Regions from separate parts of the Candidatus Brocadia sinica JPN1 genome, predicted to be linked through region 2. Evidence: riboswitches for the same ligand, from Rfam matches in the RefSeq annotation. Region 2 holds a riboswitch; the other holds the start of a gene.
What was found. A riboswitch is a leader RNA that binds a small molecule or an ion and turns the genes downstream of it on or off. The one in region 2 is predicted to bind cyclic di-GMP.
Positions count from the first base shown of each region.

Region 1 (13,595 bases), 2.4 Mb from region 2:
AGCTCGAAAATTATCAAAAAAACCGAGGCATTTCTTCCGGGACTTGTACACCGTGTATATCACCGGCGCCAACGCCTTCGCCAACGGGCACCCCAACGGCCATTACCCTGGCTTACTTCAGCGCTAAGGCGGGCAAAAATGGCAGCGTTATTCTGACATGGGAAACAGTTACGGAGGTCGGCAATGCCGGCTTTAACCTTTACCGGGCAAAGACAGAGAATGGCGAATACAAGAAGATCAATGATACGTTCATCCCTGCCCAGGGCAATGCCGTATCCGGAGCCAGCTACAGCTATGCGGACATGCCGGGCAGAGGCGCTTTCTATTACAAGCTGGAGGATGTAGACGAGACCGGGGTAAACGCTATGCATGGCCCTGAAAAGGTGAGGGTGAAGTCGGGGACAGGAAATAATGTGTTGCACCGTTCAAAGAAAGCAAGGCGTTAGTAGATGCGCTTTAGATGATGCTTGATAAAAATCAGCATAGGTCGGTAAGGGAAAACTACTAAACATTGGAAAAAGGAGAGTAAATTTATGAAAGAAGGTAAATGGAGAGCAATAAGGATGGCAGGGCTATTGCCGCTGGTAATTGGACTTTTAATATTCTTGGCCAGCCCGGCAGTGTCCGTTAAGGCCGCTGCCTGGCAGGTGGGGGATGTGTTTGTTGGGGTTAGCGGCGGGTCGTACCAGGTCTATGATAACACGGGAGTTTTTAAAGAGACGATTAGCGATGGACTCGGTGGCTTTACTACCGGCTGCGCCTTCAATAATGCCCTTGACAAGCTTTATACAACGGATTTTTCCAGTAATGTAGTGGTTGTTTATGATATTGCTCATCCTCACAATATCTTGCAAACAATTAATACTACAGGGGCGGGTACGGCGAGTAATGAATCGATATTGTTTGATAATGCCGGGAACTTTTACGTAGGGCATGCCGACGGCAATGGAGACATCCAAAAGTATGATGCAGCAGGAAATTTATTGGATGCTTATGATGTTGCAACTGAAGATCGAGGGTCTGACTGGATAGATCTGTCCTCTGATCAACACACAATGTTTTATACATCGGAGGGAAGACTTGTTAAGCGTTATGATGTGGCTAGCAAGACGCAACTCGCTGATTTCGCTGACGTTGGGGTCAGACCGTGTTACGCCCTTCGACTCCTCCCGCCAGGCGATGGAAGTGGGGGGCTTCTTGTTGCGGCCACTGGAGACATTAGACGTCTGGATGGCGCAGGCAATATAATACAAACCTATGATGCGCCGGGCGAGGATTGTTGGTTTGCCTTAAATCTGGATCCCAATGGCACATCGTTCTGGAGCGGAGATTTCTGTAGCAGTAATTTTTATAGGTTTAATATTGCAACAGGCGCAATCGAGGTTGGTCCCATCAACACAGGAACAGGAGGAAGCACCCTCTTTGGCATCTGCGTTGCCGGTGAGATCACCGTTGCAAAAGGGGAAAGCATTCAATTAACTCCCCTCTCTGCCACCAATCCTTTAGGCACAGACCATACCGTCACTGCAAGGGTGCAGGATGGCGATGGCAACCCTCTTGCGGGCGTTGTCGTGACCTTTACTGTCGTCTCCGGCCCGCATGCTGGGGTGACTGGCAATGATACAACGGATGCGAGTGGACAGGCCACATTCACCTACACGGGTACAGGGAGTACAACCGGTACCGACGTTATCGAGGCAAGTTTTGTGAATGATGCAGGTGATACCATAACATCAAATCAGGTCACGAAGACATGGGAAGAAGCTAATGCCATCGAACTCAAGTCCTTCAAGGCAAGGACGGGTTCCAACGGCAAAGTTGTCCTGACGTGGGAGACGGCCACGGAGGTAGACAACGCTGGCTTCAACCTTTACCGTGCCGAAAGTACGGACGGATCTTACGCCAAGATCAATAATACGCTGATTCCTGCTAAGGGCAATGCGGTCTCCGGAGCCGGATACAAATTTGTGGACAAGCCTGGCGATGGCGTATTCTACTACAAGCTAGAGGACATAGACTACAACGGGCAGAGCGCCTTACATGGTCCTATTGATAACGGTAAGCAGAAAACGAAACGGTCAAGACAGAAAGGTGAAACTGGCGCTGTCACTCCTGCATCGCCAGGTAAGGCCGGACTAGGTGATTAAGTGCATTTTTAAAGAACATTTAAGGGAAGTCAGATGCAGGAATCAAAATAGCGGAATAAAAAAACCGTAAGCGATCAGTTAGAAGCTGACGGTTACACAAAGAGTTTTGTAACATATGAAGGTTTATAAGCATTGAGCATTTTTCTTAAAGAAAGGAGGCATACCATGGAAGACACGAAATTACCCGTGTACGAGGCGCCAGAAGTGATTACTTACACCGACGAGGAGATATTTGAGAAGCTGGGGCCTGCGCATACAGGCACACTTGGGGCAGATCGCGCGTTTTAGGAGGTTGGAGGAGCGTGGGTGTCTCTGGTGTGGTTTCGCCGCCATTGACACCCACCGCAAGGTTATGGCAATAGTTCTCCAGGTCTCAGAGAACGCGGAACAAATTAATGAAAAACGAGAAGCGAAGAGCTGAAGCTTACAATGGTTTGTATCATATGCGCTTAAGGTTATACAGAGAAACTCTGCAAACCTTGCGGGCCACTTTGCTGTATCATGCGCCGACACTTCTTTTCATACTGCCAAGGCGTAAGAGGGAAGGGCTTCGGCAGCTTTGAATGTTCTTTTATTATCTTTCGATAATGGAAGCGATAGAATGCATCGCGATAAAGGCAAACCCTGAGCGATCAGGGGGCGCAAAGGAAAGGATCTTGGGCGCACAGGGAAGTGCGTCAACAAAAAGTGAATTTGTAAGACAACAAGGAAGTAGTCTCGGTTAAAGATAGCCTTGCCGCCGAAGATGTTTGTAAAAATATCTTTGTAGTAAGGCTTTTTTGTTTGAACAATAGGAAGAAAGGAGAGTGACGTGGGCACAGAATCTTGTTTAACAGTCGTTAAGCATGGTTTGTTATGCGCTGCGGCGGCTTGGGTTTCATTAGCGCCTCTGATGGAGGTGGCAAATAGCGCCTCTGCGGATACGAACTGGCAGACGAATACGGTTAATATCCAGGAGCGCTATGGCAAACTTCCCCTGCATTTTACCCAGAATAATGGGCAAATGGATACGAGGGTGCGGTTTTATGAGAAGGGGAGCGGGCATGCTACGTTCTTTACGGAAAGAGGGATGTATTTGTCTTTGGTGAATGCTGAAGTTGTAAGGCTTATCCCTTTAGGGGCCAGGAACAATCCGGAAATTACCGCAGAAGAATTGCTGGAGGGAAAAGTAAATTACCTTATTGGCAACGACCCTGGGAAATGGAAGACCAAGATACGCACTCATAAGGCAATTGTCTATAAGGATATTTATAAAGGCATAGACATGAAATTTTATGGAAACAACCGCCAGTTTGAGTATGATATCATCGTCAATCCAGGCGCAAACCCATCCCGTATACAGCTTTCATACAAAGGAATAGAGGATGTAAAGATAACAGAAGAAGGAAACATGGAGATAGGTCTCAAGGAAGGAAAACTGATCCAGAAGAAACCGTATGTGTATCAGGAGATACAGGGGAAGAAGGTGGAGGTAGACGGAAGGTTTGTAATCCGTGGCCACCGGTCATTCTCCGGGAAAGTATCAGATAATATGGACGCAAGAAACGGGCAGGGACAATGCCACATCTACGGCTTCCAGGTAGCATCCTATGATAAACGATACCCTCTCATCATTGACCCTATCCTGATCTATTCTACTTATCTGGGAGGAAGTCGTCCCGATTATGCCTATGGAATCGCCGTGGATAGCGCGGGGAATGCGTATGTTACCGGAAGGACATGGTCTCCGGACTTTCCCGTTGTAAATGCGATCGATAAAAGCCGCAATAAAAGTGAAGATGTTTTTATAACGAAACTCAATGCGGAAGGAACGGGCATTGTCTACTCCACCTACCTTGGAGGAAATGATCGGGATTATGGCTATGGAATCGCCGTGGATAGCGCGGGGAATGCGTATGTTGCCGGAAGGACAATATCTTCGGACTTTCCCGTCGTACATGCGATCGATGACAGCGGCAACGGAGAATATGACGCCTTCGTAACGAAACTCAATGCGGAAGGAACAAGCATTGTCTACTCCACCTACCTGGGAGGAAGTGATCGGGATCATGTTTATGGAATCGCCGTGGATAGCGCGAGGAATGCGTATATTGCCGGATGGACAATATCTTCGGACTTTCCCGTCGTACATGCAATCGATGACAGCGGCAACGGAGAATGTGACGGCTTCATAACGAAACTCAATGCGGAAGGAACAAGCATTGTCTACTCCACCTACCTGGGAGGCAGTAGTTCCGATTATGCCAATGGAATCGCCGTGGATAGCGGGGGAAATGCGTATATTACCGGATGGACATGGTCTCCGGACTTTCCCGTCGCACATGCGATCGATGACAGCGGCAACGGAAAATATGACGCCTTCGTAACGAAACTCAATGCGGAAGGAACAAGCATTGTCTACTCCACCTACCTGGGAGGCAGTAGTTCCGATTATGCCAATGGAATCGCCGTGGATAGCGGCGGGAATGCGTATATTACCGGATGGACATGGTCTCTGGACTTTCCCGTCGAGCATGCGATCGATGACAGTGGCAACGGAGTCGCAGATACCTTTATAACGAAGTTATTCTCTGAATCAGTTTCGATTACTCCCACACCGACGCCGGCGCCATCGCCCGATCCAACGGTTACTCCAACGACAACAGGCACGCCAACGGCCATCACTCTGGCTTATTTCAATGCCAAAGCGGGCAAAGACGGCCGCGTTACCCTGATGTGGGAGACGGCCACAGAGGTTGGCAATGCCGGTTTTAATCTGTATCGGTCAAAGGATGAGGATGGCGATTATGTCAAAATAAACAAAGACGGGATCATTCCTGCCCGGGGTGACGCTGTGTCAGGCGCAAGCTACAGTCTTGTGGATACGCCAGGCAAAGGCACTTTCTATTACAAGCTGGAGGACGTAGACGAGATCGGGGTAAGCGCCATGTATGGCCCTGAAAAGGTGAGGGTAAGGTCAGATGACGCCACAATAAAGGGTTTAAAGAGACAAAAACGCAAATAAGTTGGAAGTTAACAGAGTAAAGAAATGTAAAATGTTTTGTCATTTTGAAAGAAAGATGGAACGATGGCGCAGTGCAGCAGTGCAGCAGTGACCTTAAAATGTATGAAAGGGAGGTGGTGACTGGCAAAGAAAAATGGTGTGGTATTGTTAATAGGGGAAAACACTAAACATTGAGTTTCTTTCAAGACCTGAAAATCCTTGCAAGAAACTCGCGTTGGAAAAAGAAGGAGGATAAATTTATGAAAGAAGGTAAAGGGAGAGCAACGAGGATGGCAGTGCTTTTGCCGCTGATAATTGGACTTGGAATGTTCCTGAGCGGTTTGCCTGCGCAGGTATTATCGGGAGATACAAACATAACCCCTAAGAATGCATGTTTGAATGGCGTTAAGCTGCCACTGGCGAAAATTGGAAAGAGCGATCATCTCTCGCCTGATTGTCCCGTGATCATCACCAATGGCGTTATTAAGATTGGCGTAAATTGTGAGGGTCACCTCAATGTTTATGGCGATAGTATTTCTAGTGGATGCTCTGGCACTGATGCTGTTGGTCTGCGCTATGTCCCAACAAACGGTGAAGCAACGGCTCCCGGCTGTCTATGCGAGGGATGGGGTGTTGCCGATGCGAGCACAGATTTCTCTGGCTGGGCCTCTATCGCCACAGGTGGTGTTGTCAATGTAAGTGGAGAGAGCTTTGTATCCACCGCAAGCGAGGCGACCTCCATAGTTACTGTAGGTGGAATATTTCGTGTGACGCATGCGTATAAACCTTCGCCTGCGACATCCAGACTGTACGAAGTAGAGGTAACGATAGAAAATATTTCCGGTTTACCAATTGGCGATCTCCGATACACACGGGGTATGGACTGGGATATATCGCCAAACACGTTCAGTGAGTATGTTACGATTCAGGGTGTGGCGACAACCCCTAGTGTTCTTTATGCATCGAATAACGGTTTTACCATTGTGGATCCGCTTGGAGGACGCAGCGATTTGGGCTTTACCGGAGACTTTGTTGATGCAGGCCCTGATGACCATGGCGCACATTTTGATTTTGGATTTGGCGCGCTTGATCCGGGGGCTAGTAAAACTTTCAAGATATTCTATGGCGGCGCTGGCAATGAGGCCGATGCGTTAGAAGCGCTTGGTGCGGTTGGCGCAGAGGTTTATTCCTTCGGTCAACCTGACTGGGATGGTAGTGGGGATCCTCTTACGTGCGGACCAAGTGGTGGAACGTTCGGCGCAACGACTGGCGAACCACATACATTCATCTTCGGATTCAAGGGTGTAGGCGGAGTAGTAATTGTCACACCACCACCCCCGACACCAACACCTGAGCCAACGCCAACAGGCACGCCAACGGCCATCACTCTGGCTTATTTCAATGCCAAGGCGTCTGATGACGGTAGGGTTGCGCTGGCATGGGAGACGGCCACGGAGGTCAATAATGCGGGCTTTAACCTCTATCGCTCCGGGAGCGAGGATGGCTCTTATAAGAAGATCAACAATACCCTCATCCCTGCCAAGGGCAATGCTGTATCAGGGGCTAGCTATAGTTTCGTAGATACGCCAGGCAAAGGCACTTTCTATTACAAGCTGGAGGACGTAGACGAGACCGGGGTAAGCGCCATGCATGGCCCTGAAAAGGTGAAGATGAAGTCGGGGAATAATGCGCTACACCGTTCAAAAAAGCAGAAACACAAATAAAGTGGAGGTTAGAAGTGGGAGAAACAGGAGTTGGAATTTATCCTAGTTTAATGTCAAGGAATTTCAAACTTTCTGCTACTGCCTTACACACCCCCAACCCCCTCTCGAGAGGGGATTAGAAAAGTCCCCTCCTGGGAGGGGATTCAGGGGTGGGTTTTATCTTATTTTGTACAAAGTCGCCGAAGGCCTAATTAAAGAAGGATAAGCGGTCAGGCAGAAGCTGAAGGCTGACGGCTTACACAAAGAGTTTTGTAACGTATGAGGGTTTAATAAGCATTGAGCATTTTTTCTTAAAGAAAGGAGTTATACAATGGAAGACGCGAAATTGCCCGTGTATGAGGCGCCAGAAGTGATTACTTACACAGATGAGGAGATATTTGAGAAGCTGGGGCCTGCGCATACAGGCACACTCGGCGCTGATCGTGCGTTTTAGGAGGTTGTAGGAGCGCGGGGTGTCTCTGGTGTGGTTTCGCCGCCATGGACACCCCCGCAAGGTTATGGCAATGGCTCGTTGCAGAGGACGGGATAAATGGTGAAAAAACAAATAAATACGGGGGATTTCCCCGCTTAATCGTATGGATTGACTGACGACATATTATCCATTGGCAAAGGTTTAATAAGGGGTGATATGCGACCCAGCGCCCGATCATTAAGCGGCAAGGATTGAACTCAGCAATTTGCGAGCATAACCTTTCAATTTTATGTTGAAAAGGGCATCATGTCTCTATAATATTATTCTATAGAAACTTTTTTTGGCATGATGCTTTGGTTCCGGTTATGCTATGCTATGATATGAAATTGTCATCAAAAAAATTGATTACACAACAACTAAATCTGCGCTTTTTCGACCTGGATACCATTATCAAGTCGGACTCCTGCGATTTTATCAGGCTTTTTGCGCGGCTGTACCGCCGATTCCAAAAAGACGGCCCATCGCCAACGGCGCAATTACCGGTCGAGTTCGTACTGCTAGCCAACCCTGATAACCCCTGGAGAAAGCCGGTTATGATTTTTGATGGAAAAGTTTGGCCAGTGAGCAACCCGGAATTTCTCGAAGGATACGCTTATGAAAGCATCCTTAGCGCATTGGTGACGAGAGTACGCAGCCACATGCTGGTTCATGCCGGCGCCGTTTCCCGGAGAGGTCAGGGTATAATTATTACCGCTGATACCGGACATGGCAAGACGACCCTGGTTTTAGAACTTATACGGCGGGGATTCAAGTTCCTTTCAGACGAAATGGCGGCGCTGGGACGGGCAGACCATCTTGTGCATCCGTTTCCCCGGAGCCTCTGGATCCGCAGAGGCGCCTTAGAAATGGCTGGTTTCCCGGGTCTAGCCAGCAGAGCTATCGAATGGATGGATAAGTTGCTTTTGGATATCGAGGAGATAAAACCTGGCAGCCTGGGAGAGGCAGCGCCTATTCGTCACATTATTATCTTGCAAGATCCTGCAGAGACGCAGGGAGAGATACAGGACAATGCAGGGCAGGAGTTATGCGTCATGATCGATCGTCTGGACGACACTCTCCTCGCCACCGTTGGTCAAATTGAAGGCGTAACCGGGGTCCGGGTGGAGGCTGATTGCGGGTTTCCGATGCTCAGGCTTCGTGCAGTCCGCGCCAGTTTCGCGCTTTCCCGGATAGAGGCATTGTGCAGGGAGCGCCGGATATTAGTGCTGGACGTCATCAAAGGCGCAAGGGCGCGTCCTACGTTTGAAAGACCCGCCACACTCAAACCGATTCCGAAAAGTCAGGCCGTCATGGAACTATTGAGCAGATTTCAGGGAGGATATATGTCAGAACTCCTGCATAATGAATTTGGTGGCAGCTCCACGCGCCTGTTCATGGAGTTGTCCGGCATAATGGGTCAGGCAGACTGTCATCAACTTTCCGTTGGACCCCTTCATGAGATGGCCGATTTGGTATGTAACCTGGCTAATGTATGCTCAAAAGGCTCATAGTTTGTGATGAAATTTCGACCAAAGGAGGAGGTTGTTCAATATGGCTGAGATTTTTAAGAAAGACCTGTTTTTCATTTTGTCGTTGATTTTGGGATGCTGTTCGCCGTCTCTCCTCATGGCCGGGCCGCCGTCAGGAAATCATCTGAAAGTACTGGGCTCTGACGGACAGGCTGTCGTGCTTGAATTGAAGGTCGGCGACTTTCAGACCGAAACGATAGAACACGAAGGACAGGTATACCACAGAATAATCATACCCGAAATGGCGCAAAGCGCCAGGGCGGGCGAACCACAGATTCCCCTCTGTGGCGCCATGATAGGCCTGCCTTCTCCAGAAGGGGTTTCCGTGCAGATCGTTGATGCTAGCTACGAAACGCTAAATGGATATCGTCTTTATCCTGCGCCGGAAATGATCGCGAGGGGAGATAATTTCGATGATAACCTTACCGGCGACATAAAGCAAACCTTCGCCCTCAATAAAAATATCTACTCTACAAATGCCTTCTATCCTGGCGCAGTTGTTGAGATAGGATACACTGGATATATGCGCGACCAGCCAGTGGCTCAGGTACAATTCTATCCGGTGCAATATAACCCGGCAACGAGCGAATTGCGCCTTTACCGACGCATCCTTGCCAAAATCACCTGGAGCGCTCCTCTTTCAGGGGTGGTTCCTAAAATGCGAGGGGTCAGCCCTGCATACGAGAACCTGCTGAGAAACAGGATTTTGAACTATGATGTGTTAGAGCGGCCTTCAGTTGGAAGGGAAGCGCCACCCCACAGCGATATCAGGACCAAAGATATCGCTACAACCAGCAGTACTACTAACCTCAAGATCGGAGTAACAGAAGACGGTATATATAAACTCACTTACAGTGATCTCGCTGATGCGGGATTAAATTTGAATACTATAGACCCCAGCACAATCAAAATCAGCAATCAAGGCGCCGAGATTCCCATTTATGTGCAGGGTGAGGATGACGGTGCATTCGATGCCACGGATTATATCCTCTTTTATGGCAAGGCCATAAACGATATTTATACCTCTAAAAATGTGTACTGGCTGCAGACAGACGGGGCCGATGGCAAACGTATGAATACGCTTGACGGCAGTCTCTCGGGCGGCGCTTCTGTGCCCGCGCATTTTACCGCCACACTGCATGCCGAGGAGGACACCTATTACTGGCAAACCATTCCTAATGGCAGTGGCCAGGACCATTGGTTTTGGGGAGACAGGCTCAGCGCCCCCGGGTCAGAAGACTATTCCCTGACTCTCAATAACATTTCGACTTCGGCTGGCACAGCGACTGTGCACGTTAGATTGCAGGGACGCACCGATGTCCAGGCAAACCCCGATCACCATACAAAGATCTATCTTAACAGTGTTGTGATAGATGATCAATTGTGGAACGGCATGAATATCTTCGATCATGAAGTGTCTGTGCCCCATTCCTACCTGAACGAAGGGGTCAATATCGTTCGCGTGGAGTCTGTTGGGGATACCGGGGCAAAGGTGGATCAGGTTTTTGTAAACTGGATAGAGATTGGTTATTTTGATACCTATGTGGCGGAGAATAACGAACTACTCTTCAGCGCGCCAACAGGCGGCGCTTTTCAATTTGAAGTCGCCGGCTTTAGCAGTGACGACATAGAGGTTTTCGACGTGACGGATCCTGCCAACGTAGGTCTCGTCATCAATACAAATATTTTAGCCAAAGGGGGCACCTACACGCTGCAATTTGAGGATACCGCTCAGGCGGGAACACGATACCTGGCGCAGACAATGGCACAGAGTAAATCACCGGCCAGCATTGAGGTCGATCAACCATCATCCTGGAAATCCACCACCAATGGGGCCGACTATATTATCATTACCCATGAGGATTTTTATAACGGCGCTCAAAAGCTGGCGCTGCATCGGAGTAATTCGGGTTTGAGGGCAGCCACAGTCAAGATTACAGACATTTACGATGAGTTCAATTATGGCATATTTCATCCGCAGGCAATCCGGGATTTTCTGTTATATGCTTACAACAATTGGACTGCTCCGGCGCCAACGTACGTTTTGCTGATTGGCGACGCTTGCCAGGACTACAAGGACAATCTCGACACCGACACCATGAATTACGTGCCCACCCAGCTTATTGAAACGGACATATTGGGAGAGACGCCGTCAGACAACTGGTTTGTCCTTGTAAGTGGCGATGACATCCTGCCCGATATGTTTATTGGCCGACTCAGCGCAGATACCAAATCGCAGGCAGATGACATTGTGGATAAGATCATCTACTATGAGCAAAACCCACCAAAAAACTCCTGGAACAAAAATGCCCTATTCGTGGCAGATGACGACGACTCTTCATTTGAAGAAATGTCGGAGCAGCTTGCCGGCCTTTTGCCGGATGACTACACTGCCAACAAGGTTTACGTAAGCGAATACACATCGGGAGATCCCACAAAAGACATCATAAATTATATCAATGATGGAAGCCTTCTGGTCAACTACACCGGGCATGGAGCCGTGGAAAGGTGGGGACTGTGGAATGGCAGTAATTCAATACTGGGTCTTTCCGATATTAAATCGTTAAACAATACCCGCAAGTTTCCTGTGGTGACCGTTGCAGATTGCCTGAATGGATTCTTTACCGGAACAAAACCGCAGATTTCCGTTGCCGAAGAGTTTCAGCGGCTTCGGGACAAAGGGGCTGTGGCAGTCTGGGCGCCAACTGCCTTGAGCTATACCTCCGGTCACCAGATACTGATGAGTGAATTCTACAAGGCTCTTTTTCAGGATAAACAATACGGCATGGGCGCCGCCACAACAGCTGCCAAGATCGCTACATACAGTCAAAACAGTTTCTGGGGTGAGTTGGTTGAAACCTTTGTGCTCTTTGGAGATCCCGTCACGGAATTAGGTGTCTCCGCCGATTCCGGATCTCCCTTGTCAGTGCTTGCTCCTAATGGAGGTGAAGTCATAGTCTCCGGGTCGACTTTTACCGTGCAGTGGACAGCGCCTGATTCTATGGTAAAATTCAAACTCAGGTACTCCCTAGACAAGGGGCGTTCATGGAAAAAGATAGCAAAGAATGTAACAGATACAAGTTATGACTGGGACGTACCGGACATAAAAAACACCAGGAAAAAGTGCCTCATAGAGGTGACAGGATTTGATGAATCCGGGAAAAAAAGAGGCAAGGACAGATCGGATTCTCCTTTTACCATAGAGAAGAAATAATGGCTGAACGGAAACCCATGCAAGGGGCCATCATCGAAGCGGCGCTCGGCATATGGGGCGAGATGGGGAAGCAGCGCCTTATCCCCATTACTGGCCGAAGCATGCTTCCCCTTATCCGGGATAGCGATCATGTATTGGTAATGCACGGCAGCGTCGGTATAAGACGGGGCGATGTGGTTGTTTTCCGGCGTAAGGGCAAACTTTTCGCTCATCGGGCGCTAAGTATTTACGAAAGCAATGATGGCATCACATTCATTACCAAAGGGGATAATGTCCTCCAATTCGATCCCCCCTTTGGCAGTAATGAGGTCATCGGACGTGTGATCGGCATCAAGAGAGGGGGCAGGCAAATATCTCTTGAGACCGCCACGTGGCGAATAGGGGGATGGCTCATTGCTGTTAGCACCCTGGCTTTGGCAAAATTGCGCAGTTGCGGTCGGATCTTCAATCATAAACCCTTGGAGCGCAGGCCGGGTCAATTTACCGTTTTTCTGCGACGAGGCATGCGGTTTTTTTCGCTGCTTATTCGCAGAGTTGTCTTTGCAGCTCTCTGCCGTTGGAAAGAATGATTTATTTTCGCCGAGGGAACAAATGAAAAGGATGAAACGATGAGACCGGAAGATAAACTTCTCTTTGCCTGCTCCCGGCAAAACTTTCTCTCTACACACCGGGAAACCGTGCTCGATATAGGCAATAAAGAAAAAATTTGCTGGGATGTTGTTTATTCTGCGGCGATGTTGCACGGCGTTGCCTCATTGATTTATGCTAATTTGCTGAAGTGTATTGCGAACGCGAATCTTAGGATGCCTCAAGATATTATCGATAAATTTAAACTCTGTGTTGCAACCAATATTGTGAGGAAGGACCGCCGGGCGGAAAAAATCGTGGAAGTGTTATCCTTCTTTAAAAGGAAGTCCATCGATGTCATGCTGATAAAAGGGGCTGCGCTGGATATTCTCGTGTACGATCAGCCCTGGTATATGATTTCCAGCGATGTTGATTTAATTGTAAGACGTAGAAGAGAAGATATGGCTAAAGAAGATAAAAAAGAAATCGCGTCATTGCTCCATAATCTCAGCATTGAGTGTGAATACTTTCGGCATCATGATGTTGATATGGATAGAGTTTTACCGATAAACTTTCAAAAAATTTGGGACAATGCGACCAGAATTACATGGAGGGGGTGCGATGTATTTGTGATGTCGCCGGAAGATATGCTTCTGTCGGTATGCATCAACAGCTGTAGAAAGAGATTTTTCAGGCTGAAAGCGCTCTGTGATATTGCAGAAATTATTAATAAATATCGTGACTTGAAATGGGAGGAACTTACAAGGAATGCCAGGGAGTATGACTGTAACAATATTATTTACGCTGCAATTCTGATTACAAAAATGACGGTGGGATGCAACCTGCCGGAAGGAGCGCTTGAAAAATTAGCAGACAGCAAAGCAAGGGCGGCAGTAATACGTTATTTAATAAGCCGGGTAAGCCGGGGCATAACCTTGTCTTCCTCATTTCCCTATTTTAAAAAAAACAAGAGAAATAAG
Region 1 covers NZ_BAFN01000001.1:794,570-808,164, forward strand. Annotated here, with positions in the region: gene BROSI_RS03575 (hypothetical protein) at 1-446, shown strand, start outside; gene BROSI_RS03580 (Ig-like domain-containing protein) at 534-2,147, shown strand; gene BROSI_RS20965 (hypothetical protein) at 2,313-2,435, shown strand; cyclic di-GMP riboswitch class I at 2,754-2,891, shown strand; gene BROSI_RS03585 (DUF7948 domain-containing protein) at 2,959-5,151, shown strand; gene BROSI_RS03590 (hypothetical protein) at 5,391-6,854, shown strand; gene BROSI_RS20970 (hypothetical protein) at 7,165-7,287, shown strand; gene BROSI_RS03595 (phosphoenolpyruvate carboxykinase (ATP)) at 7,653-8,816, shown strand; gene BROSI_RS03600 (C25 family cysteine peptidase) at 8,857-12,048, shown strand; gene BROSI_RS03605 (S24/S26 family peptidase) at 12,048-12,617, shown strand; gene BROSI_RS03610 (nucleotidyltransferase family protein) at 12,657-13,595, shown strand, end outside.
Region 1: it holds a riboswitch for cyclic di-GMP, as region 2 does, so the genes downstream of both, BROSI_RS03585 (DUF7948 domain-containing protein) here and BROSI_RS14810 (hypothetical protein) in region 2, are expected to answer to the same signal.

Region 2 (18,035 bases):
ACACCTTTTTCACCAATATACCGGTCAGCTCCAATACCCAGCGGTTGCTTTTTGGTAAATCGTTCCGCAAATCTTCTGGAAACCGCAAAGAGCACACTTGCCATAAGGAGAAAGGCTCCCCATTGCCATGCCATGCCGAATCCCAGGATCGCTAAAATACCCGCCACTGCCGCTCCAACACCAAACCATAAAAGAAAAAATCCGGCGGTAAATATCTCACCAATAATGAAAGCAGCAGCAATGGACATCCATATCCACCAGATCTGAGTCACTTTTTATTTCCTCGTTTTTTCTGAATGAGAGGGTATAGAGGGTCAGACATTCACCTTTTCAAGGCCAATTGTGAGAGACAAGTATTTAATATTGAATTATGAAGGTCAGAACGTTGCTTCCAACCTGACCCTTTTTTCGCGCCAATTCCTGAGGTAAACAACCCGCTGACCGGGTGTGAATAGTAAATCTATGGTGTAGTATCAGAACAAAAAGCCTCTTTCACAATATTGCTGTGGGAAATGCCTGAGATTCGCAATAAAGAGTGAAAGAGCCGAAGATAAAAAAAGTCTATCACATACCGTGTGTGAGTGCAAGTATCATTTTGTGCCGGAACGAAAGAGATACCGTTTTTACAAGTATCCAGCCTTTTTGTTCTTGACACAATTGATTGTTCCTGTTTAATATGTGCCAAATATTATTGGCAATCAAAACAAACAAAAGCATCGCGATAAAGGCAAACCCTGAGTAATCAGGGGACGCAAAGGAAAGGGTCTTGCTAGCCGTTTAAGCGGTTTAAACAATTTAAACTGCTCATGAGACAGCCTTACTGCCGAAGATGTTCCTGATGAATATCTTTCCAGTAAGGCTTTTTTGTTTTTACGGGTAAAAAAGTGCTATGGTGAAGCCTCTAGCTATTTTCAATTCACCGAAAATCCTGATAATCTCTCATTTCATGCCAGGAATATCCTATGACTAAAAATACCATTTCTCATCATCAACAAGACCTGCTTGCCTTGCTGGCCGGCGTGTCCGGTCATTTCGAAGTAACTTCTCCCCAAGATGAGCGTTCCATCCAATCACTCCAGGAAACTTTAGCCAGGGTACTTCCCGGGGAAGATATCACCACAATAAAAACCAGTTTCTTTTCTGTTGAAAATTCTGATTTGTTCTTTACCGATACGATTGCACCTCATCAATTGACACGACTACAGGAACTGGCCGGAAGGGGACTGAAAGAAGCCGGTGGTGCAGACCTTCGGGTATTTGTCCGGGAAGTGCCGGTACGCAGTACCCAAATGAAAGGTTCTGTCCCCCTATGGGCAGGTGGCGCCGCTCTCGAAAAAACTATCGGGCCATTCCACAGCAAGGATGGCAGAAAGATATGGTTTGACTTTTTCAGAATTGAAAGGCTGATAGCGCTCTATCTTGAAGGGAGGCCTGACCCGGCAATTCTCTTCAATGTATCATTGCTGAGAAAATTTATCATCCACACATTACCCCCGGTTATCGAACCATTGACAAAATACAAACTGCTACCAGACAGTGTGTGGGTAAATTCAGAAATATTTGCCCCAAATGCCCCCGCAGGATTTTATACGGGTTTGAAAATAAAACACGGTGAAATTGCCCTGAGTGCTCACCCCCATATCATCAACAGCAAGCTGACCATTTCCCCCAATACTATCGTAACGGTAAAACTGGAACTGGACCAGCCAGCCGTAACGGATGCCGACCCCGCCAGTCCGTATGGTATCGATGCGCGTAAAGCGACGCTGGAGTTACCGAAACAATTATCGTTTCATTTTTCAGGCAACGGCGGCGCCATAGATGAAATTGCTGACAATCTGCAGTGGAGTGTATACGGACACACTGCCCATTTTACCTGGAACAGGCAATTTGCTCCCACATATGGTCCCGTACTGAACCGGGTGTTAATTCCATACATCTGTTCTGAAAATTCCCTCGCTGTTAACAATTGCCAGTCTCCCTTCAATACGGTTTCAGAAACTGCCAGTATTCAGCGGAGCGCATGGGCATTACCAGCAGCACAAGTTGATGTTACCAAACCACCACCGGCAGCTGGTATTGGCGGTATAGCAATTCAATGCAACAAAGGGCTGACTGCGAAATGGAACGGATTGCAGGGTGGTGAAGTCAATCTTTCAAATCCATATGTGTTGTGCGATGCAGGAAGAATTAGCATTACTGACTTGCAGGCAGGCAATCTGTACTGTAATCAGGAATATGCATTATGGAAAGATGACCTGAATCCCTTTGCTTCTTCCGTGAAGCTGCAATACACGAATGCCTTCCCTTTTCTGTACAATGCATTGGCTAATGGTACCGAAGCGTTGCTGGCATTTGCAAACACCAACCCATTATTAGACAGACCGGTCACGGTGTCCGGTCAGGCATTGGACATTCATTCCAAAAACTCTGTTTTACTGGATAAGGAACCCCGCTTCCCTGATTTGATTGCATTGGAGTACACTGTTCAGGCTACATTTAAAACCAAACATGCTGCACAAAAAGACGCTGATTTGGCGCTGCCACTGGAATTACCTATTACCATACCACCAGCACAGATACCAAAAAATGCTTCTGCAGGTATTGCGCTATCCCCCTACGTGCGAAATGAAAAATATTCTGCTACCGAACTACGGAGAAGATTCTTGTGGATTGAATTTGAAGAGCCGGTGAAAGACACGAAAGACACGTATTTTGCCAGAATTTTGGCGTATGCGCCGGATCAATTAATCAGTAACAATCACCCTGAGTTACTCATTGCATCGGAAGAACCGGCTTTCCCGGTAGACCCTGAATACATCCGCGTTATTACTCCTAATCAATCCAACGATAATGCCGGACTAGACGCCATGCAGCCGATGGAAAAGGCAACCGATTCGGACAGACATTACCTGTTGCCGTTACCACCCGGTCTGCATTCCGAATCGCCGGAAATGTTCGGTTTTTTCACATATGAATTCAGGGTGGGACATTACCGGTACAATGACACAACTGCTCATCATAAGAAGGATGAAAATGTATGGTCAACGGCACAGGGACGGTTTGGAAGGGTCTTGAGGGCAACCGGCATCCAGCACCCGGCGCCCACACTCACCTGTACGGTAAACCGGGACGAGGAAAAATTATACGTATCTGCTCCTTATGCCGTAGCAGTACACAAAGGTAAAAACATCATCTCCGATCCACCAAGGACAGAACTCTGGTGTCTGTTATATGCTCAGGTCAAACAGGCAGACAACCAGGATTTCCGCAATATCTTACTGGATGATAAAATGCTGGATTGGAACGTGCGGGTAGAGCACGATAAAAGAGTGGACTGGGCTGCTGTTTACACCGATGAGCAGCGTATGACCCTGAAACGGGTTGCTATCAGGAACTGGAAAGACGAACTTGATTATGGCAATTTCCGGCATGTGTATCAATTAGCTGATATTACCACGGTCAACAAGGACGCCACAAAATATGGGACGGTAATCTGGAGCAATAACGGAATCAATCAACTGCTGGCCTTGTACGGCCTGCCGCCGGATTCACCGCTGAGTGTATTGTGCGTAGAAATGTTACCCCAGATCACGAACCTGTATGACCATGTGAACAGCCTGGACAGCGAAGAAGTACAAAGGAACCTGAAAAGCACTGTTACCAGCGAGAACTTCCTCTCCGAGGGCATAATAAAAGAAGAAATGGCAATAAGAAAGAAGGCTATGCAATCTGTCAACCTCAGCGAATCTAAACCTTTAAGTAATAACTTAGGCCATTATCGTATCTTAAGAACCTCTCCATTAACAGAAGTCCCATTCGTGTGCTGCACAGAGTGTAAACAGCAAAATTAATTGCCGGCTCGCTCCCAAATTTCGGTTTGGAACGTTCGTGGCAAGAATCTCCGTTTTCGGGGAATATTGGAAACTCAATATAGTATGATGGATGTTAATTTTACAAGCGTTTTAAGCAGTATGATTCTATTCGGTGGTATGTCAATTTAAATCAAGGAGGTGTTGTATGGATAATCACATATATAAAGTGGTTGAATTGGCCGGTACTTCTTCAACAACGATGGAAGATGCTATTCAAAATGCGATTTCAAGGGCATCGAAGACCTTGCACAATATGCGGTGGTTTCAGGTAATTGAGACCCGGGGACGTATTGAAAATGAGAAGATTGCCCGGTGGGAGGTTATATTAAAGATAGGATTTGTACTGGAAGATACCCTTTAGTTAAAGAACATCATAATGAAAGGTCCCCTGAAAGCTGAAACAGCCCCCCCCTTTTGGGGGTCTGCCTCTTTCGCCTTCTCAAGATTCATCTCTACGTCTAATTCGTTCAGGTCTTCCTTGAGCCGTTTCTGTGCTCTCTGGCGTAACTCATACTCTTTCGGATGTCAGTGTAAGAGTGCGACCATGCCGTCCGCACTCCGGATGAAGTCAAGGTTATCGTATCCTTTGCATGAAAATATTTCTTTAACGGTTAAGGGAAGATTATTTACAGATAAAGTAAGTAATTATCGAATATGCTCGTATAAAAATTCAAAAAATGAAGCATCGGGTAAAAAAATATAGAATTACTGGGAACGAAAATGCTAAGATATTCGGGCAGTTTTTTATGCCAGATACATAGTCACGGAAAAACATCTTGTCTCCTCCCTCTGTGACCCCTCAATGAAGAGGGGGCGCAGGGAAAGGTGGCAACATGAAATTCCTTGAACATTGAATTATTGGTTTCAATAATTACAAAATTCTGTAAATAAGGAAACATCCATCATGGTAAAAGAAAAGATTGGGTTTATTGGTGGCGGAAAGATGGGCGAGGCGCTAAGCAAGGGCATTATTAATGCCAAATTGAACACCCCTGACAAAATTATGGTAAGCGATGTGATTACAGAACGATGCAAACTTTTAACCAAAGAAATTGGCATAAAGACGACGCAAAATAACAAGGATATTGCTTCCTTCGCCGATGTTATTATATTAGCCGTTAAACCACAAATGATGAATGAGGTACTCAGCAATTTAAAGAATGATATCACCCACCGGCATTTAGTGGTGTCTATTGCGGCAGGTATCCCTATCCGGTTTATTGAATCCAGATTACCGGAGGGTATTCGAATCATCCGGGTGATGCCCAACACCCCATGTCTCATAGGCGCCTCGGCTACAGCCTTCGCTTCAGGAAAATACGCTACAAATGCAGACGGACAGTTGGTGTTTCATCTGTTTAACGCCGTTGGAAGGGTATTCCAACTGGATGAAAAGTATCTGGATGCCGTAACAGGGCTGAGTGGAAGTGGCCCTGCATACGTCTACATGATTATTGAGGCATTGTCTGATGGTGGCGTCAAGATGGGTTTACCACGGGATGTGGCCACCATCCTTGCAGCACAAACCGTACTGGGGGCGGCAAAGATGGTGTTAGAAACAGGACAACATCCCGCTCAACTCAAAGATGCCGTGACCTCACCAGGCGGGACAACCATTGAAGGGATAAGCAAACTGGAAGATGGCGGCCTCAGATCGGCCATGATAAACGCCGTTGAGTCTGCCACCGTAAAATCGAGGAAATTAGGTGAATTATTATAAACAGAGGAGCGATAGATGTTGATACACAAACTTGATAAACACAAAATTGATCTTGCCGTAAACACCGTAAGAATGCTTGCCGCAGACGCCATTGAAAAGGCACAATCAGGCCATCCTGGTCTCCCCATGGGATTTGCCGACATCGCCTTTGTCCTCTGGATGCAATTTCTGCATTTTAATCCGAAAGACCCGCAATGGCCCAATCGGGACCGGTTTATCCTTTCTGCAGGTCACGGCTCCATGTTGTTATATGCATTACTCCATCTCTTCGGATATGATTTGTCATTAGATGACATAAAGCAATTCCGGCAATTTGGGAGTAAGACGCCTGGCCATCCTGAGTATGGGCATACTCCGGGAGTAGAAGTTACCACAGGACCTTTAGGACAGGGATTTGCAAACGGAGTAGGCATGGCACTGGCTGAAAAAATACTGGCAGAACGATTTAACAGAGACGGCAGCCCTGTTTTCGATCACCACATTTACGGGGTGGTAAGTGATGGTGACCTGATGGAAGGAATTACCTCTGAGGCCGCGTCGTTCGCAGGACACCTTGGCCTTTCCAATATTATCTATATTTACGATAGCAACCAAATCTCAATTGAGGGAAACACGTCCATTACCTTCACTGAAGACGTTGCAAAACGGTTTGAGGCGTATAACTGGCGGATTTTTAAGATTGACGGGCATAATCATAACGAAATTGCTGCGGCCATAGAGGCGGCACGGAATGAAAAAGAGAAACCTTCGCTGATCATCGCCAGTACCCACATTGGCAAGGGAAGCCCCAACAAACAGGATACTGCCTCCGTGCATGGCGAACCACTGGGCGCTAAAGAACTCGAATTGACAAAGGAAAAACTCGGCTGGCAGAAAAGCCCGGCATTCTATATCCCGAACGAAGTAAAACAACTTTGCCAGGCTCGTGTAGCCGAACTAAAAGGAGAGTATGAAAACTGGCAATCCCTGTTTAATACCTCTGTCAAAGAAGACCCGAATCTATCCCAATTATGGGATGCCTACTTTAAAAAAGGAATCCCTGAAAATCTGGAATCTGAATTACTCAAAACTATCAGGAAGGATTCGATAGCCACCCGCTCAGCCTCCGGTGAGATGATACAGGTAATTGCACAACAGATGCCCTCTTTTATCGGTGGTTCTGCTGACCTTTGTCCATCCACCAAGACCTACATCAAAAACGCCCCTTCTCTGGATAAAGGTAAATTCGCCGGGAGAAATATTCATTTTGGTATCAGGGAACACGCCATGGGCGGTGTTTTAAACGGATTGGCGCTGTACGGAGGCATTATTCCCTTTGGCTCTACCTTTCTGATGTTCTCGGATTACATGCGACCTTCCATCCGACTCGCCGCCATGATGAAGATCCGGGTGGTCTATGTGTTTACCCACGATAGTATCTTTGTCGGAGAAGACGGACCCACCCACCAACCCATTGAACACCTGCCGTCACTGCGCGCAATCCCTAACCTGCACGTGATAAGACCGGCAGACGCCACCGAAACTGCTTCCGCCTGGATAGCGGCGCTCAATCATAAAGATGGCCCCACGGCGCTGATCCTGACCCGTCAGGATCTTCCGGTAATCAACCGCTCAGTCTATCCGTCACAAAATCTATTAGCACATGGCGCTTATATACTGAAGGATTCGGCAAAATCCCCCGAGATCATCCTTATGGCAACAGGATCAGAAATCCCCATTGCCCTTGAGGCCACCATGCAGTTACAGGGAAAAGGTATCCAGGCAAGGCTGATCAGTGTGCCTTGCTTTGAGTTGTTCAGATCAAACCCTGATAAATACAAGCACAATTTACTTCCCCCGGCATGTAAAAAACGGGTAGCCATTGAAGCCGCAGCAACAAGCGATTGGTATGAATTTGTTGGATTGGATGGCCTTATCATCGGACTCGACCGATACGGCACCTCTGCGCCGGCAAAAACATTAGCCGAGCACTTCGGCTTCACGGCAAAAAATATCTCGAATGAAATTAACAAAAAATGGGGCATTTAAAATACCAATATGGAAATTGGATTTGGAATCTGGTATACAGCTGCCTTACTGCTCATTATGAGCATTCTCCTTTTCATGGAGGTGCTGGAAATAGAAGTGGTCATTTTTTCGACTTTACTGCTCCTTATTACCGGAAAAGTTATTACCCTGAAAGAGGCGTTCGTCGGATTCTCCAACGAAGGGATGTTAACGATTGCGCTGATGTACGTGGTAGTTGGGGCTTTCAGCAATACCGGCATGCTCAATCAGGTTACTCACGTCATTTTTGGTAAAAAAAATACCGGCGATTCCCGCAAACTCCTGAGGCTTTTATTTCCCGTATCCTTTGTTTCCGCATTTATTAACAATACTCCGGTTGTTGCAATGTTTATTCCGGTTATACGTTCCTGGGCAGAAAAACACCATTATGCATCTTCTAAGTACCTGATTCCTCTTTCATACGCTGCGATCCTGGGGGGGACGTGTACCCTGATTGGCACAAGCACCAATTTGATCGTTCACGGACTAATGATCGATTCAGGAATGAAAGGAATATCTTTTTTTGAAATTTCCAAGGTCGGCGTACCGCTTGCTCTTCTGGGTATTTTATTCATTAGTCTTCTAGGTCACCGATTGCTTCCCAACCGGAAAGACCCCTTAGTTGAACTGGGAGAACATACCAGAGAATTTGTTATCGAACTGAAAGTTACTCCGGAATATGAAAATATCGGGAAAACAATTGAAAGTGCAGGATTGCGGCATTTACAGGGTTTATTCCTTTTCCAAATAGAACGAAGAGGTCAGATTATTGCCCCGGCAGAACCAAATGAGAGAATATTGTTGGGTGACCGACTGTTTTTTACAGGTATACCGAAAATGATATTGGAATTACAAAAGTTACCTGGTTTGCAATTGATACAGGATTCTCATTTTGATTTAAAACAATATGATTCTGCTGTGATAAATACCTTTGAAGCTGTTGTATCTCCCGGCTCTCCCTTAGTCGGAAAAACGGTTCGGGAAAGTGATTTTCGGGCCAAATACGAAGCGGTTATCATTGCCATCCATCGTCATGGAGAGCGGATACAAAAAAAAATTGGCGACATTAGCTTATGGCCTGGCGATACCTTGTTGCTATTGGCAGGAAAGAATTTCCGCAAAAGATGGTACCATTCAAACGATTTTTATCTTATTGCAGAAGCCGAAACGTTACCTTCCAAGCCACAGTGGCGGGGATATTTGTCTCTTGGCGTATTTTTCTTAACGATCCTGTTGACCATCCTTGAAGTACTTCCGTTACTATCCGCAGCAGGTTTAGGGGTAATTATCCTGATGGCAACCCGAACGGTACGAATGGCGGAAGCACGAAAGGCAATAGACTGGCGGGCACTCATTATTATCGCTATGTCCCTGGGCGTTGCAGCGGCAATTAAAGAATCCGGGCTTGCAGAGTTATTGGCCAGTGGAATAGCCGGAATTGGCTGTCATTTTGGGGTAATAGGCGTTTTAACAAGTATTTATATCATGACAAGTTTTTATACTCTCTTCATCACCAACAATGCAGCCGCGGCAATGCTGTTTCCCATAGCTATTTCGTCAGCTTCAACAATTCATGCCGACACGCGTGCCTTTGCCTTCGTTGTTCTTTTTGCCGCTTCAGCCAGTTTCGCAACGCCGATCAGTTATCAAACAAATTTAATGGTGTACGGACCGGGTGGTTACAGGTTTAAAGATTATCTGAAAATCGGCGTCCCATTGCAATGCCTCATTGGTATAATCACTATGGTTTTAGTCTATTACTTTTATTTTTGATGACCCTTTTCCCGTTTTCATTTGGTATTGAAAAAGTCCTCCACATCACACCTTAAACATAAGGGATCGGATCTTTGACTCCGGCTTCTTTAAAGGCTTTTAAACGTAAGAAACAACTATGGCACTGTCCGCATGCCTTGTCGGTATTTTTGTAACATGACCAGCTGAGGTGAAGGGGCGCCCCTAAAGAAATGCCTGTTTTTACAATCTCTGATTTACCCTTGTGTATCAGGGGCGTTTCTACCTCGATACAGGTCGTTGGCCTTGTACCAACCCTGATGAGTTTATTGAAGGCCTCATAATAGATGGGTCTGCAATCAGGATAGCCGGGGCTGTCCTGTTCTACGGCGCCGATAAATACCTTCCGTGCCCCAATAACTTCACCCCAGGAGACGGCAATTGCCAACAAGTGTGTATTTCTGAAGGGAACATACGAGGTAGGAATTTCTTTGATATCTGACTGTGCGTCCTGTACGTTCATACGCGGGTCTGTCAGACTCGATCCCCCGATCTTTCTGAGATAGTCGATATTTGCTATAAGAATTCTGTCTTTGGGGATGTTGTAGTATGAAGCGATGTCGTGAAAGGCTTTAAGCTCCCTCGACTCTGTGCGCTGACCGTAATTAACGTGTAAGAGTGCAAGCTGATATTGCGCGTGCGCAATGGCAGCAGTTACGCAGCTGTCCATACCACCGCTGACCAGTACAATAGCTAAGTCCTTCATGTAACGTTAAACACCCCTTGTTTGTGGTTCCCAGATATATTTGTGGAGTTGCAGCTGGAATCGGACATTAAGATTGTCTTCTAAAATCCACTGAACGATCATTCTCGGAGCAATGGCATCAAAGACAGTTCCCATCAATACGTTGGTAATATCAGATAAACGATATTTCTCTATTACTTCTTTTGACCAATCATAATCTTTCCGGGAATGTAAGACAAATTTCACCTCGTCTGATTTCATCAGATAATGAATATTCTGCCAGTACATCAAATGGCTCATATGGCTATCAGGACACTTAATATCCATAATTTTTATGGATTTTTGCGGAATGGTACGAATATCGTAACTACCGTTTGTTTCCACTAAAACCGTATAATTTTTATCGAGCAATTCATCTATCAATAATGGTGTATCTTTATCCGATAGAGGTTCACCGCCGGTTATGCAGACCAATTTGGTTTTGAATCCTGCAACACGCTCAAGGATTGAACCAATCGACATCTCCATCCCTTCTTCATATGCATAGGTGGTATCGCAGTAACTACACCGTAAGTTACATCCTGTTATGCGTATGAAGGTACACGGCAAGCCGGCATAGGACGTCTCCCCCTGAATACTCTTAAATATCTCATTTATTTTCATATATTACTAATTTTATTGGATTTTTCATGCATCTCAAGTGCATTACCGTTTTTTTTCATAAAATTCGACCTTATTCTTAAGACCACTTTGGGTGTTGGAATGTCTCATGTAAATCAATCGTGGGTTCTTGCGTTGCAACTACTTCTGCCTTTACTGCCCCTGTTTCAGCCTCTTCTAATTTTACCTTTTCCTGCATATTGAATTGCATCTCGAAGAGTTTTTTATAGAGTCCTCCATGAGCAAGAAGTTCATGGTGGAGTCCTGTTTCCACAATCCGCCCCTTCTCCAGGACCACAATCAAATCGGCATGTAATATGGTCGATAACCGGTGTGCTATAACGAATGTGGTGCGATTTTTTACCAAACGATAAATGGCATTCTGGATAAGTTGTTCGGTCTCTGTATCAACGGAAGATGTAGCTTCATCCAGGATGAGTATCCGGGGATTGGCAAGAATGGCACGGGCAATGGCGATGCGTTGTTTCTGGCCACCGGAGAGTTTCACCCCACGCTCACCAATTACGGAAGCATATCCCTTCGGCAACTCAACAATAAAATCATGTGCATTGGCAGCACGGGCTGCTTCCTCAATTTCCTTATCTAATACATCGGATCGTGCATAAGCAATATTCGCCTTTACTGTGTCATTAAACAGAAAAGGTTCCTGGAGCACCATGGCCATTTGCTTACGCAGGGAGTGGAGTTTGACTTCCCTGATATTGTAACCGTCAATGAAAATCCCTCCCTTTGTTGGGTCATAGAATCGGGGGATGAGTTGTGTAAGGGTGGTCTTTCCGCTACCGCTGGGGCCTACAAAGGCAATCATCTGGCCCGGACGTGCACTGAGATTGATGCCTATCAGGACTTCTCCATCTTGATTATACGTGAAGTGAACTTGTTTGAATTCTACAACACCACGCACGGGTGGCAAATCAATAGCATGGGGGGCATCTTTCAATTCGCACGGCGTATCCAATATCTCGAAGATGCGCTCGGTGGATGCAATGGCACGCTGCACCTGATTGTAAAAACGTGTCAGACCGGTAATGGGACTGTACATCATCTGGAGATAGGGAAAGAATATGACGAAAGTACCTGCGGAGAGTTGTCCTTGAAGTACCTTATATCCACCGAGACAGATGACGACCACGGCGCCTGTCTCGGTTATCAGGTCTACAATGGGTCTTAATGCTGAAACGAGTTTTAATATCCGGACGTAGAGGTTGTAGTTCTCGTAATTTTTATTCCGGAAGCGTTCCATTTCTTCGGTCTCTTTCGCGAATCCCGCAATGACCCTGATACCGGAGATATTGTCCTGAATGAGGGAGTTCAGTTCAGCCGTTTTGTCCCTCAGGGAGCGAAAGACCTTTCTGATCCTTTTCCCAAAATTGTAAGTACAGAGTGAGATAAATGGACAAACAAATAAGGCAATACTGGTGAGTTGCCAGTCGAGTTTTAAGCAAAAATACAGTATCCAGCCAAATTTAAACATATCCGTAATAAAGGTAATAACAGGGCCTACAACTGCCTGTTCCAGGGAATTAACATCATTCATGAGACGGCTCATGATATCGCCGGTCTTCGTATTTTCAAAATATTGCAAGGGGAATCGCTGAATATGGTCATAAAGCTGATTCCGTATATCATAAATAAGCCTCTGCCCTAACTCGGAGGTAATGAAGCCGTGAATCAGCGTAATACCGCTATGAAAGGTATGCATAAAGATAAAACTCACGGCAAGAAAGGCCAGCGTAACGATGGTAGAATTGTAACTTTCAAACCAATGCTTATGAATAGAGTGTGAGGCAGCTAGTAACGGTTTTGAGAGTGGGATAGGGCTCTTTTGTTCGTGAAGGTAAGTTTTATCGGATGATTTTTCCTCAGATGGATTGCTGGGCATCGTTTTTATAAATTTATCAGCCATCTTGATTTCATCCACCGCGATACCCAATATCTGGGTCGGTAAGACAGCAACATAAGCGCTCACAGCCGAGAGGATGAGAATAATTGCTGATTTATGCCAATAAGGCTTTAGATAACCTAACAGTCTGATATAGGTATTTTTTGAAGAAATGTCTTTTTTCATAGGTAACTATAATAAGTGAAAATTATCTTTTTACAAACTTTAGCATGTGCTGAGGGTTGTGTATTATTTGGAGGACAAAGTAAAAATATTACGCTTCCAAAGGACTTGTTACCTAAAATTGCCAGGACAAACGCACGTGGCGCGGCTGTTATTCCCAGAGAGGAAGGTAACTATTTAGCCTCGTGAAGTGACAGGATTTTGGAAGATGCCATAAGTAGTTCCGTGAGAAACGATATATCTATAGACAAACCATTATGCCACAATCAAACTCCATCGGAGCGAGATGTTGTTCCTGTGTTTCGGGTATCATTTCTGTGGAGCTACGATTTTACATGTCACATTTTCTATGAACATTTTGCCCTCACGGGCTTTAAAAATACCTGTCCGCCACAGGCAGGTCGGTTTGATTTTTCCAAATACCCAAACCAACGAACCGGAACGTGTAGCGTTATCGGTTTATCCCCAACCAAAAGCTGACCTCAAGGGACTTTACCATAAGTGCCAGTCAAACGACCGGCGCTACAATTTTTGCTAAATAATGTTACAATACTTTTTAAGATACCATAAGGCATACGGTGCGTTTGGTTTTTAAGTCTGACTTTGTCACAATGTTCAAGGGAATTACTGATCCTGTATCACAAAGTTGGCGCCGTCATCCTGGGAAGCCATGTATGAGCCGATAGGACAAAGTACCTTACTGTCCGCTTCGCAGCGGATAAGAATTTTCCACAGTGATTCAAGGTTCTCTTTCTCGTGTTCGGTTTCCGGAATCATTTTAATCCTTGTTTTGCTTTCAATTGAAATTCTCATGGCATGGCTCCTTTCGACTTTTGTCTGGTACATTACAATTCTCTGTAAACCATAGATATTAGTAACACGTAACACGTGATCTTTCAGAAGACATTAATGTAAATGAAAATCGTCACATATTCAATCTTCTTTTTAACTTAAATCTCTTTTTTATTCATACCGGAGCGCCTCAATCGGGTTAAGCCTCGATGCCTTTCTTGCCGGATAATAGCCAAAGAAGATACCAACCATGTTTGAAAAGAGAAATGCAACGGCGATAGATGGTGAAGATAGTAACGATGGCCATCCCCCATAGTGAGAAACTAATTTTGACGTGAAAATGCCAAAAATTATTCCAACTATCCCACCAATCGAGCTAAGAACAGTAGATTCTATTAGAAACTGAAAAAGAATATCCTTTTCCTTTGCGCCAACTGCCATCCTGATGCCAATCTCTCTGGTCCTTTCGGTCGTAGAAACCAGCATGATATTCATGATGCCAATGCCACCTACAAACAAGGACACTAATGCAATACTACCAAGGAGAACGGTCATCGTATGGCTTGTTTCCATTACTGTTGAAGCAAATTCTACCTGACTGATAACCGTAAAATCATTCTCTTCATCGGGTCTCAGCCGATGGCGTTGCCTTAGGAGAGAAGTAATTTGATCGATTGCCTCGAACCGTGACTCTGCGGTAGTCGATGAAGCAAGGGCATAACCAATATGTGTAACTCCCATAATCTTTCTCTGTACGGTCGTGTACGGCATGAGAACCATATCGTCCTGATCCTGGCCTGTAGGTGATTGTCCTTTGGCGCTCAGTACACCGATTACCTTAAATGGTATATTGTTTACACGAACCCACCTGTCAACAGGATCTAACGTTCCAAAAAGGTTGGTTACAACGGTCTGCCCCAGGACGCAAACCTTTGCCATGATATTTACGTCCTGCTGAGTGATAAATCTCCCGTCTTTTAACGGCCAGTTCCGTATAATCTGATAATCAGGCCCTGCCCCCGACACCCCGGTTGTCCAGTTCATATTTCCGTAAACTACCTGCGTGGTTGTCCTGATACCGGGTGAAACATAACTGACGGCGCTACATTCCTTTGCCATAGCAAAGGCGTCTTCTGCGGTTAAGGTAATGGTTCCTGTGGTACCCCTGGCAGCGGCATGTGTGGTACTGATGGGAATAATAATGAGGACGTTTGTACCCAAACTCTCCAGTTGTTTTTCGACAAAGGCTTTGGCTCCTTGCCCGATACTTACCATAACAATTACAGCGCCAACACCAATAACGATGCCGAGGATCGTCAGGGAGGAACGTAACTTGTTCCTCATAATTGCACGTAAAGCTATTTTAAAAAGCGCCGTCATAAGCGAAAAAGTTCGTTCGTTATAAAACCATAAGGTTGCTTCTCAAGGTGCCTGAACCACAGGCGTAGCGGCGGATGGAGAAGGAGTGTCGCTTAACACCGTACCGTCTTTGAGAACAACAACCCTGCGGGCATATCCGGCAATATCTGTTTCATGGGTAACGAGCACAATGGTAATACCCAGGTTATGGTTGAGGTCGGTGAGTACTTTCATGACATCTTTGCTGGTAGCGCTATCCAGGTTTCCCGTTGGTTCGTCGGCAAGGAGCAAGGTGGGGTCATTGACGATGGCACGTGCAATAGCAACTCGTTGCTGTTGTCCACCGGATAGTTGATTGGGATAGTGTTTTTGAAACCCATCAAGACCCAGAATACGCATTATCTGATGAATCTTATCGATGTCGTTTTTGGATATTTTCTTACTATAAATAAAGGGGAGTTCAATATTCTCTACTACCGTAGTTCGACTGAGCAGGTTAAAACTCTGAAACACAAATCCTAGTTTTTTATTGCGAATTTCGGCCAATTCATTTTTTGAAAACCGGGAAACTTCGACACCTTCCAAATAATATTTCCCCCGCGTGGGACTATCGAGACATCCGAGGATATTCATCAAGGTGGACTTGCCTGACCCTGATGCCCCCATAATAGCCACAAATTCCCCTTTCTTTATAGATAAAGATACCCCTTTTAAGGCCGTGACCTTAAACTCTCCCATCGTATATATCTTATAAATGTCATTCAACAATACGATATCATGCATGTTTAATAACGGGCTCTGCCCCAGGGAACTCTTTGCTGACCTTTTTCAGCCGTCTTAGGAAGAGTCTCACCAATCACAACCTCCTGGCCTTCTTTTACATCACCCTCCAGGATTTCGGTAAAGCCATCATCGCCTATTCCCGGTTTTACAGCCACTTGTTTCAATTTTCCTCTCTCTAACACCCAAATATGCAAGCTGGTTTTTCTTGCAAATTTCCTGTCAACAAGCGCCTTTTTATCTCCTTCTCCTTTTAAAATTTCAGAAGGGGTATATCGTAATGCCACATTGGGAACCCTTAAAACGTTCTCTACTCTGGCCACTAAAATGGAAGTATTTGCCGTCATTCCGGGCTTGAGTTTCAGGGATGTATTATCGACATTAATTATCGTATCGTATGTCACAACATTTTGAAAAATAATAGGTGCCATACGGATCTCGGAGACCTTACCCTCAAATAAGTCCTCAGGAAAAGCATCTACCGTAAACTTTGCATCCTGCCCTACTTGAACCATACCGATATCGGCTTCATCGACATTCGTATTGACCTGCATATGAACCAGATCTTCGGCAATGTTAAAGAGAATGGGGGTTTGAAAGCTGGACACAACGGTTTGTCCTACATCCACATTTCTGGAGATCACAATGCCGTTTAACGGGGAGATAATTACCGTATGTTCTAAATCTGTTTTCGCAATTCCCAAAGCAGCTTTGGCTTGCAATACCTGTGCCTCTGCCAATTTTACATCGGCTAAACCCGCTTCATATGTTGTCCGGGCAGCATCAAGTTCTTCAATGGAGACTACTTTTTTAGCAAACAATTTTTTTGAACGATGGTAATTTCTCCTGTTATTTTTAGAATTCACCTTTGCTTTTTCAAGGGAAGCTATGGCAGTGGCAAGGGTGGCTTCCGCCTGTTTAACCCGATGTTCGAAAGGAACCGGGTCAATCTGAGCCACGACTTGTCCTACCTTGACGGCAGAATTAAAATCTGCGTACAGTCTTGAGATAAGTCCGGTAACCTGACTGCCAATTATTACGGTTCTTACAGGGTTTATAGTGCCTGTTGCGGTGACATATTTGCTAATACTACCTCTGTCGATTTTCTCTGTCTTGTATTGAATAGATTCCGAATTGCCAAGGAAATAGATTGACGCTACGATAATGGCAACAAGACATGGAATACCAATAATCACGTATTTTTTCATAAGTTAAATTAAGATAATACAATTTACCAGGGATAGCAATTACAATTTTAAACGCCTTCTTTCGTGTAAATGACCTTGACACCTTATAATTCAACTATATAATTCCAATTGTAGAAAAAGAAAATTCATGAAAATCAGACGGACAGTTTTATTTTTAAAATTCTTAGCGTTGTTATACCTTAAGCAGAGAATGAGGAGGATACTCAGTGAAGATTGCCGGGTACGTTATTGCGGTGATTCTTTTGTATCAGGGAATCTTATTTGCCAACACATTTTCAGATAAGCCGACAATTGCAGTGCTTGATTTTAAAACAGGCAACAAACCTCTCATAAAACAGATACATAAGAGTAAAGAGGTGACTGCCATTACGCGGGATGACAAAGAGACGAATTTGTTTACCGCCGAACTTATCACCGCCCTTGTGAACACAAACAAATTTACTGTTGTTGAACGCGATCGTTTGCCCACTCTTGTCAAAGAACATGCATTTGACAGTTCAAAAGAAATACCATCTGAAAAGATCATAAAAATGGGACAAATACTTCGTGCAGAATATTTTGTCACGGGAAAAATAGAAGTATTTGAGGTCAGCCAGAAAAAAGCCAAGACTCTCTACTCTAAATCTAAAAAACCCACGTTTCAGGGACGCATGGTGGTAAATATGGAGATCATAGATACCCGAAATGGTAAGATCGTGGCTGCAAAGAAGGTCAACACGCGAGAAGTTTATAGAGAACCGGCACATGGCCATACAACGCTATTAGCATTTATCGACATGTTGAAGGAAAAAACGGTTCAACAATTAGTTGGCGGCATAATAGACGGAATCTTTCCCACAAGGATCGTGAAAGTCTCGGATAATAAGGTGTTTCTAACCAACGGACTTGAGGGTCGGGTCAACGTCAGCGATATCATGAATGTATACAATGCAGGTGATGAACTGGTAGACCCTGATACCCTGGAGTCCCTTGGTATGGAAGAAATTCAGGTAGGACGCATTAAAATTACCGAAATCCAACCCAAATATATCAT
Region 2 covers NZ_BAFN01000001.1:3,236,670-3,254,704, reverse strand. Annotated here, with positions in the region: gene BROSI_RS14815 (NfeD family protein) at 1-272, opposite strand, end outside; cyclic di-GMP riboswitch class I at 717-828, shown strand; gene BROSI_RS14810 (hypothetical protein) at 963-3,854, shown strand; gene BROSI_RS14805 (dodecin) at 4,021-4,236, shown strand; gene proC (pyrroline-5-carboxylate reductase) at 4,780-5,595, shown strand; gene tkt (transketolase) at 5,611-7,623, shown strand; gene BROSI_RS14790 (SLC13 family permease) at 7,633-9,414, shown strand; gene queC (7-cyano-7-deazaguanine synthase QueC) at 9,467-10,138, opposite strand; gene BROSI_RS14780 (radical SAM protein) at 10,145-10,780, opposite strand; gene BROSI_RS14775 (ABC transporter ATP-binding protein) at 10,857-12,866, opposite strand; gene BROSI_RS14770 (hypothetical protein) at 13,488-13,676, opposite strand; gene BROSI_RS14765 (ABC transporter permease) at 13,827-15,035, opposite strand; gene BROSI_RS14760 (ABC transporter ATP-binding protein) at 15,078-15,797, opposite strand; gene BROSI_RS14755 (efflux RND transporter periplasmic adaptor subunit) at 15,800-16,990, opposite strand; gene BROSI_RS14750 (CsgG/HfaB family protein) at 17,209-18,035, shown strand, end outside.